3 regions of the Amycolatopsis sp. DSM 110486 genome follow, and region 3 is predicted to be linked to each of the others. Evidence: riboswitches for the same ligand, from Rfam matches in the RefSeq annotation. Region 3 holds a riboswitch; each other region holds the start of a gene.

Region 1 (2,257 bases), 680 kb from region 3:
TCGTCGTCGAGCACGTCCACGAGCGAATCGCCGACGTCGCAGAGCTCGGTGAGTGACACGCCGCCGCCGTCGAGCACGGGTGGGGCGTCGACCACGCCGAGCGCGCCGCAGACGAAGGGTGCGCCGTCGGGGACGCCGTCGCCCTAAGCGAGCTGGGACTTCAGCGTTTCCGCGGCCGCCTTCGGGTCCTCGGCGTCGATGATGGCGCGGACCACCACGATCCGCGACGCCCCGGCGGCCAGCACCTCCGGCAGCCGCTCGGTGTCGATGCCGCCGATCGCGAACCACGGCCGGTCGGTACCGGTTTTCGCGGTGGCCCGGACCAGGTCCAGGCCGGGTGCGTGCCGGCCGGGCTTGGTCGGCGTCGGCCAGCACGGGCCGGTGCAGAAGTAGTCCACGCCGTCCTCGGCGGCGGCCGCCGTGGCCTGCTCGATCGAGTGGGTGGAGCGGCCGATCACCACGTCGTCGCCAAGGACGCGGCGCGCGAGCGGCACGGGGATGTCGTCCTGACCCAGGTGCAGCACGTCGGCGCCCACGGCGAGGGCGACGTCGGCGCGGTCGTTGACCGACAGCAGCGCACCGTGGCGCGCGCACGCTTCGGCGAGCACCTCGAGCGCCGCGATCTCCTGCGCGGCCTCGAGCGGGGCGCCGTTCGTCTTGTCCCGCAGCTGCACGATGTCGACGCCGCCGGCCAGCGCCGCGTCGATGAACTCGGCGAGGTCGCCGCGCGACGAGCGGGCGTCGGTGCACAAGTACAGCCGCGAATCGGCCAGGCGGGTGCGGATCTGTGATCCGGTCAGGGCGGGCATGGCGGGGACGTTACCCGCGCGCTACGGTGGGGTGGTCCGCACGGGAGCCCGAGGCACGGGCTGAGAGGGAGCTGCCGCTCCGACCGTGGAACCTGATCCGGGTCATGCCGGCGCAGGGAGCGTGATTCCATGAGTGAGACCCTCACCATCGTCGGCGGTGGTGTCATCGGCCTGTCCGCGGCTTGGCGCGCGGCGGCCCGCGGCCATCGCGTCACGGTGGTCGACCCGGCCCCCGCGCGCGGTGCGTCCTGGCTGGCGGGCGGCATGCTCGCGCCGGTCACGGAGGCGTGGCCGGGCGAGGAGCACGTGCTCAGCCTTGGCGAGGAGTCGCTGCGGCGCTGGCCCGCGTTCGCGCGGGACCTCGCGGCGGAGGGCACGGACCCCGGGCTGGCTTCGCACGGCACGATCGTGGTCGCGTTCGACAGCGCCGACGCCGGGCACCTCGACATCCTCGCGGAGTACCTGGCCTCGCTGGGCCGTGACGTCGAGCGGCTCACCGGGCGGGCGGCGCGGCGGCTCGCGCCGGGCCTGGGCGCGGTGCGTAGCGGGCTGCACGTGCCGGGTGACCTGGCTGTCGACAACCGGAAGCTGCTGACGGCGCTGCTCTCCGCGTGCGCGAAGCGGGGTGTCGAGTTCTCGGCGTCGCGGGTGACTTCGCTCGACGATGTGACCGGTCCCGTTGTGCTGGCTGCCGGCGCGTGGACAGGCAAGCTGCACCCGCTGCTGGCCGACGCCGTGCGGCCGCTCAAAGGCGAGATCCTGCGACTGCGGCCGCGTCGGGGCTGCCTGCCGCCCCCGCCGTACACGGTGCGCGCGATGGTCGAGGGCCGGCCGATCTACCTCGTGCCGCGCGCTGACGGCGAGCTGGTGCTCGGCGCGACGCAGTACGAAGCGGGCTTCGACGAGACCGTGACCGCGCGTGGCGTGCGGGAGCTGCTGGAAGGCGGCGAACGGATCCTGCCGGGCATCATGGAGTACGAGCTCGTCGAGACCGCGGCCGGGCTGCGCGCGGGAAGCCGCGACGCGCTGCCGTACATCGGCGAGCTCGGCGAAGGCGTGTACGCGGCGACGGGGCACCACCGCAACGGTCTGCTGATGGCCCCTGTGACCGCAGACGCCGTGGTCGCGTGGCTGGCCGGCGAGGCCCCACCGGACGAGATCGGGGCGGCCGCGCCCGCCCGTTTGCTGCAGAAGGAGCGAGTCTGATGGAGATCAAGGTCAACGGGAGCTGGCGCGAGTTCCCCGACGGCGCCACCGTGTCCGAGGTGCTCGACGCACTCGACGTGGCCCGCCAGGGCGTTGCCGTCGCGGTGAACGGCGAGGTCGTGCGCCGGGGCGAGTGGGAGGCGTCGGTGGTGCCGAAGGGCGCGAACATCGACGTGCTGACCGCGGTGCAGGGAGGCTGACGATGGACGACGCTCTGGTCATCGGCGAACACAAGCTGTCGT
Region 2 (2,257 bases), 670 kb from region 3:
AAGATGCTGAAGAAGAACAAATGGGGCGTGCCGGGGTTGAGCTGGCTGCCGCCGAAGGACGAGCCGGCCGAAGCCTGAGTTTCTTTGTCGACGAGTCTCCCGGTCCCGGGTTAGGGCCGGGAGATTCGTCGTTTCAGCGGGTCAGCGGCCGAGGAAATGCTCGCGCACGACGGCGGGGTTTTATCCCAGACCTGATCCGGCATGGTGTCTGACGAAGGCACCGAACGACGACGGTTCTCTTTTTCGCCCGAGGCTTTCCTGCGCAGCCGTGATCGGTGTTGCGCCGGCGCGTTTTTTGTTGCGGGGGGCGGGTTTTCTGTTGTTGTCCACAACTCGGCTTCGCTGTGGACAACTCGGCTTCGGAGATTATTTTGTCGGTGGGGAGCGGTAGACTGGCCAAGGGCCGTTCCCCCGAGGATGGGTGGGGGCTTTCCCAAGGTGAGTTACTGAGGACACAGGCGGCTTGGCCGCGATTTCCGGCGGTTGTGGGCCGGCGAGACGGTGAGCACGATCGGGGGCGTGGGCTCGTCAATGAAGACGGAGCCGTGCGCAACGGTGGACAGGTAATCGCGCCGGCCGCGGGAGTAGTCGGCGGAATCGCGCGGAATCCACGGAGAGCGGTGGCCTGGGGCCTCTTGACCGCTAAGGAACCGGAACCGGGCCGCGCTCATCGCCAACACCGCCACCAGTCCGGCGAGCAGAACTTTCCTCACGAGGCGCCCCGAAGTCGGCGCAGGTGACGGTCATGTGACCGCCTGTCGGCCGGATGCTCCGATCCGGTGAAGAACACACCGGACGCGGGGGTGGCTTGTGCTCGCATGATCCGCCGTGGCATGGTCGAGGGACAACCTCATAACCAACGCGGGAGCTCGCGCCTTGGCGGGCTGAGAGGGCGGCTGGTGTCTGTCTGTGGACACCCGGTGCCGCCGACCGCATGAACCTGACCGGGTAATGCCGGCGTAGGGAGTGAACGTCGTTGACGACGCTGGAGAACGAGCCTGCCATCACGCCTTCCGTGACCACGGGGCCGATCACCGGTTCGCACAAGGTCTACCACCGCACCGAATCGGGCCTGCGGGTTCCGGCGCGGCGCATCGACCTGTCGAACGGTGAGCACTTCGACGTGTACGACACGTCCGGGCCGTACACCGACCCGGACGCGAAGATCGACGTCCACAATGGACTTCACCCGCTGCGCACGGGCTGGGCCGACGGCCGCGCGCACAACACCCAGCTCGGCTGGGCGAAAGCGGGCGTGATCACGCGCGAGATGGAGTTCATCGCCGCGCGCGAGCGGTGCTCACCTGAGTTCGTGCGCGACGAGGTCGCGCGCGGGCGGGCGGTGATCCCCGCCAACCGCAAGCACCCGGAGAGCGAGCCGATGATCATCGGCAAGAAGTTCCTGGTGAAGATCAACGCGAACATGGGCAACTCGGCCGTCTGGTCCTCAGTGGAGGAAGAGGTCGACAAGATGGTGTGGGCCACCCGCTGGGGTGCCGACACGATCATGGACCTGTCCACCGGCAAGCGCATCCACGAGACGCGCGAGTGGATCGTCCGCAACTCCCCCGTGCCCGTGGGCACCGTGCCGATCTACCAGGCGCTGGAGAAGGTCGACGGGGAGCCGGAGAAGCTGTCGTGGGAGGTCTACCGCGACACGATCATCGAGCAGTGCGAGCAGGGTGTGGACTACGTCACCGTCCACGCGGGAGTGCTGCTGCGCTACATCCCCCTCACCGCCCGGCGCGTGACCGGAATCGTGAGCCGCGGCGGCTCGATCATGGCCGCGTGGTGCCTCGCGCACCACCAGGAATCCTTCCTGTACACGAACTTCGAGGAACTCTGCGCGATCCTGCGCAAGTACGACGTCACGTTCTCCCTCGGCGACGGCCTGCGCCCCGGCTCGATCGCCGACGCCAACGACCGCGCGCAGTTCGCCGAGCTCGAGACCCTCGGTGAGCTCACGCACATCGCGCGTGAGCACGACGTGCAGGTGATGATCGAGGGCCCCGGCCACGTGCCGATGCACAAGATCAAGGAGAACGTGGAGCTGGAGGAACAGCTCACCGGCGAGGCGCCGTTCTACACCCTCGGACCACTCGCGACGGACATCGCACCGGCGTACGACCACATCACCTCGGCCATCGGCGCGGCGCAGATCGGCTGGTACGGCACGGCGATGCTGTGCTACGTCACACCGAAGGAGCACCTCGGCCTGCCCAACCGCGACGACGTGAAGACCGGCGTGATCACCTAC
Region 3 (2,257 bases):
TGAAAAACGCGTTGGCCAGGACCAGCGGCAACACGCCACCGTCGGGCCACAACGCGCGGAACGCGAGCCCGACGACCACCGTCGGCAGCACGAACGGCACCAGCACCAGCGTGCGCGCCAGCCCGACGCCCGGCAGCTTCACACGCGCGAGCACGTACGCCACCGGCAGCCCCGCGACCACGGCGACGACCGTCGAAGCGGCGGCGCTGACCAGCGTGAACGCGGCGAGCTGCCAAGTCTGCGCGTCGGCCAAGACCGTGTCGACGCCGCCCGCCGAGAAGCCACGGCCGAGGATCGCGACGACCGGCCAGGCGAAAAACACGACCAGGAACGCGACGGGCAGCAGGCCGAGCAGCGCCAGGCCCGCCGTGCGCGCGGTCTGCGCCTGCGTTACGCGCCCATGAGCGAGCGCCATTCACCGATCCACTTCTCACGGCCGGCCTGGATCTGGTCGGCGGGCAGAGTCGCGGGGTCCTGCGGCAGCGGCGCGGCCGCGGCCCAGCCGGCGGGCAGGTCGACGCCCTCGCGGGCCGGGTAGACGTACATGTTGGCCGCGACCGTCGACTGGAACTGCTGCGAGAGCAGGAAGTCGACCACCTTCTGGGCCTGCGGTACCTGCTTGGTGTTCGCGAGGACGCCGGCGTACTCGATCTGGCGGAAGCACGTGTCGAGCAGGGCCTTGGTGCGCGGCTTGCCGTCGTCGCCGATCTCGGCGGCCGGCGAGGACGCGTACGAGACCACGATCGGGCGCGGGCCCTTGCCCGAGGAACCGGAGAAGTCCTTCGTGTAGGCCTCTTCCCAGCCGCTGTCGACCTTGACGCCGTTGGCCTTGAGCTTGGCCCAGTAGTCGTGCCAGCCCTGCTCGCCGTACTTCGCCACGGTGCCCAGCAGGAACGCCAGCCCGGGCGACGCTGTGGCGGGGCTCTCGGCGACGGTGAGGTCCTTGTACTTCGGGTCGGCGAGGTCGTCGTACGTCTTGGGTTCCGGCAGGTGCTTGCTCGCGAAGTACGCGGGGTCGATGTTGACGCAGACGTCGCCGACATCAACGGCACTCAGGCGGTGCTGTGGGTCCACCGAGTACCGCTGCGGCCCGCGGTCGGCCTCGGGGCTCGTGTACGCCTGGAAGACGCCTTCGTTCAGTGCTCGCGAGGCGAACGTGTTGTCCACGCCGAACGCGACGTCGCCGATCGGGTTCGCCTTGGTGAGCACCAGCTTGTTGGTGAGCTCCCCCGCGTCGCCCGACTTGAGGATCTTGAGCTTGATGCCGGACTGGCGCTGGAACGCGTCGAGCACGTCCTGCGGCGCGACGAACGAGTCGTGGGTGACGAGCGTGACCGTCGGGGTCTGCTGGGCGTCGCCGCCCGAGCTGCCGCCGGACAGCGAGCAGGCACTCGCCAGTGCCGTGACCGTGGCCAGGCCCAGCACCGTGCGTGCGGTCCGCGGAATCATCTGCCCTCCTGCACTTCGCCGTGAGCAAGGAGAGCAGGCCTCCCTGCGCCGGCATGATCCGGATTCAGGTGCGAACGGTCGCGGGTCTCGGGCACCCGCCTCTCAGCCCGGCGTACCGGACTCCCGTGGCAACCGTGCAGCGTAGCCCAAACGGGTTCACCATTGGACACATGGCGCAACTACTGAGCGACTCCGAGATTTCATCCGCCCTGACCACCGTCCCCGACTGGCAGCGCGACGGCGCCACGATCACCCGTTCGGTGACCCTGTCTTCCTTCCCGAACGCCGTGGCCTACGTCGTCCGCGTCGCCGAACTCGCCGAGGCCGCCGACCACCACCCGGACATCGACATCCGCTGGCGCACGGTGACCTTCCGCCTCTCCACCCATTCGGAAGGCGGCCTCACCTCGAAGGACTTCGCCCTCGCCGCTCAGATCGACGCCGCGCTCACCGTGTGACGCGCCCTACTGTCGCGACACCTTCCGCGGGCTGACACGTCCCCCTTTCGTACGTTCCACGAGGAGGGACCCCTTTTCATGACCCAGGCAATCGTCGTCGGCACCATCGCGTTCACCCTGATGGTGGCCTCCGCCGGCGCGGTCCTGTGGCGCACTTTCCGCGCCCACCGTGATCTCGACCACAGGCCGTAACACCACCCTTGATCAGCGCGCTATTCCAGCGGAATCCGCCCGCCCCGCCCCCGCTAGGACACGCGATGAACAACTCGCCCACCACCCTCTCGCCCACCCAGCGCGCCTGGATCACCCTGCTCGCCACGGCGTTCACGCTGGCGGTTCTGGTGGTGCTC

The links. A riboswitch is a leader RNA that binds a small molecule or an ion and turns the genes downstream of it on or off. The one in region 3 is predicted to bind thiamine pyrophosphate.
Region 1: linked by a shared signal. The riboswitch ahead of thiO (glycine oxidase ThiO) and the one ahead of K1T34_RS10450 (thiamine ABC transporter substrate binding subunit) in region 3 are both predicted to bind thiamine pyrophosphate.
Region 2: linked by a shared signal. The riboswitch ahead of thiC (phosphomethylpyrimidine synthase ThiC) and the one ahead of K1T34_RS10450 (thiamine ABC transporter substrate binding subunit) in region 3 are both predicted to bind thiamine pyrophosphate.

What each region holds. Positions count from the first base shown of each region.
Region 1 is NZ_CP080519.1:2,849,923-2,852,179, reverse strand. It holds gene K1T34_RS13935 (hypothetical protein) at 1-147, shown strand, start outside; gene thiE (thiamine phosphate synthase) at 144-809, opposite strand; TPP riboswitch at 840-945, shown strand; gene thiO (glycine oxidase ThiO) at 939-2,015, shown strand; gene thiS (sulfur carrier protein ThiS) at 2,015-2,215, shown strand; gene K1T34_RS13915 (thiazole synthase) at 2,218-2,257, shown strand, end outside.
Region 2 is NZ_CP080519.1:2,838,920-2,841,176, forward strand. It holds gene K1T34_RS13860 (peptide deformylase) at 1-78, shown strand, start outside; TPP riboswitch at 852-983, shown strand; gene thiC (phosphomethylpyrimidine synthase ThiC) at 977-2,257, shown strand, end outside.
Region 3 is NZ_CP080519.1:2,166,950-2,169,206, forward strand. It holds gene K1T34_RS10445 (iron ABC transporter permease) at 1-415, opposite strand, end outside; gene K1T34_RS10450 (thiamine ABC transporter substrate binding subunit) at 391-1,449, opposite strand; TPP riboswitch at 1,473-1,586, opposite strand; gene K1T34_RS10455 (4a-hydroxytetrahydrobiopterin dehydratase) at 1,620-1,907, shown strand.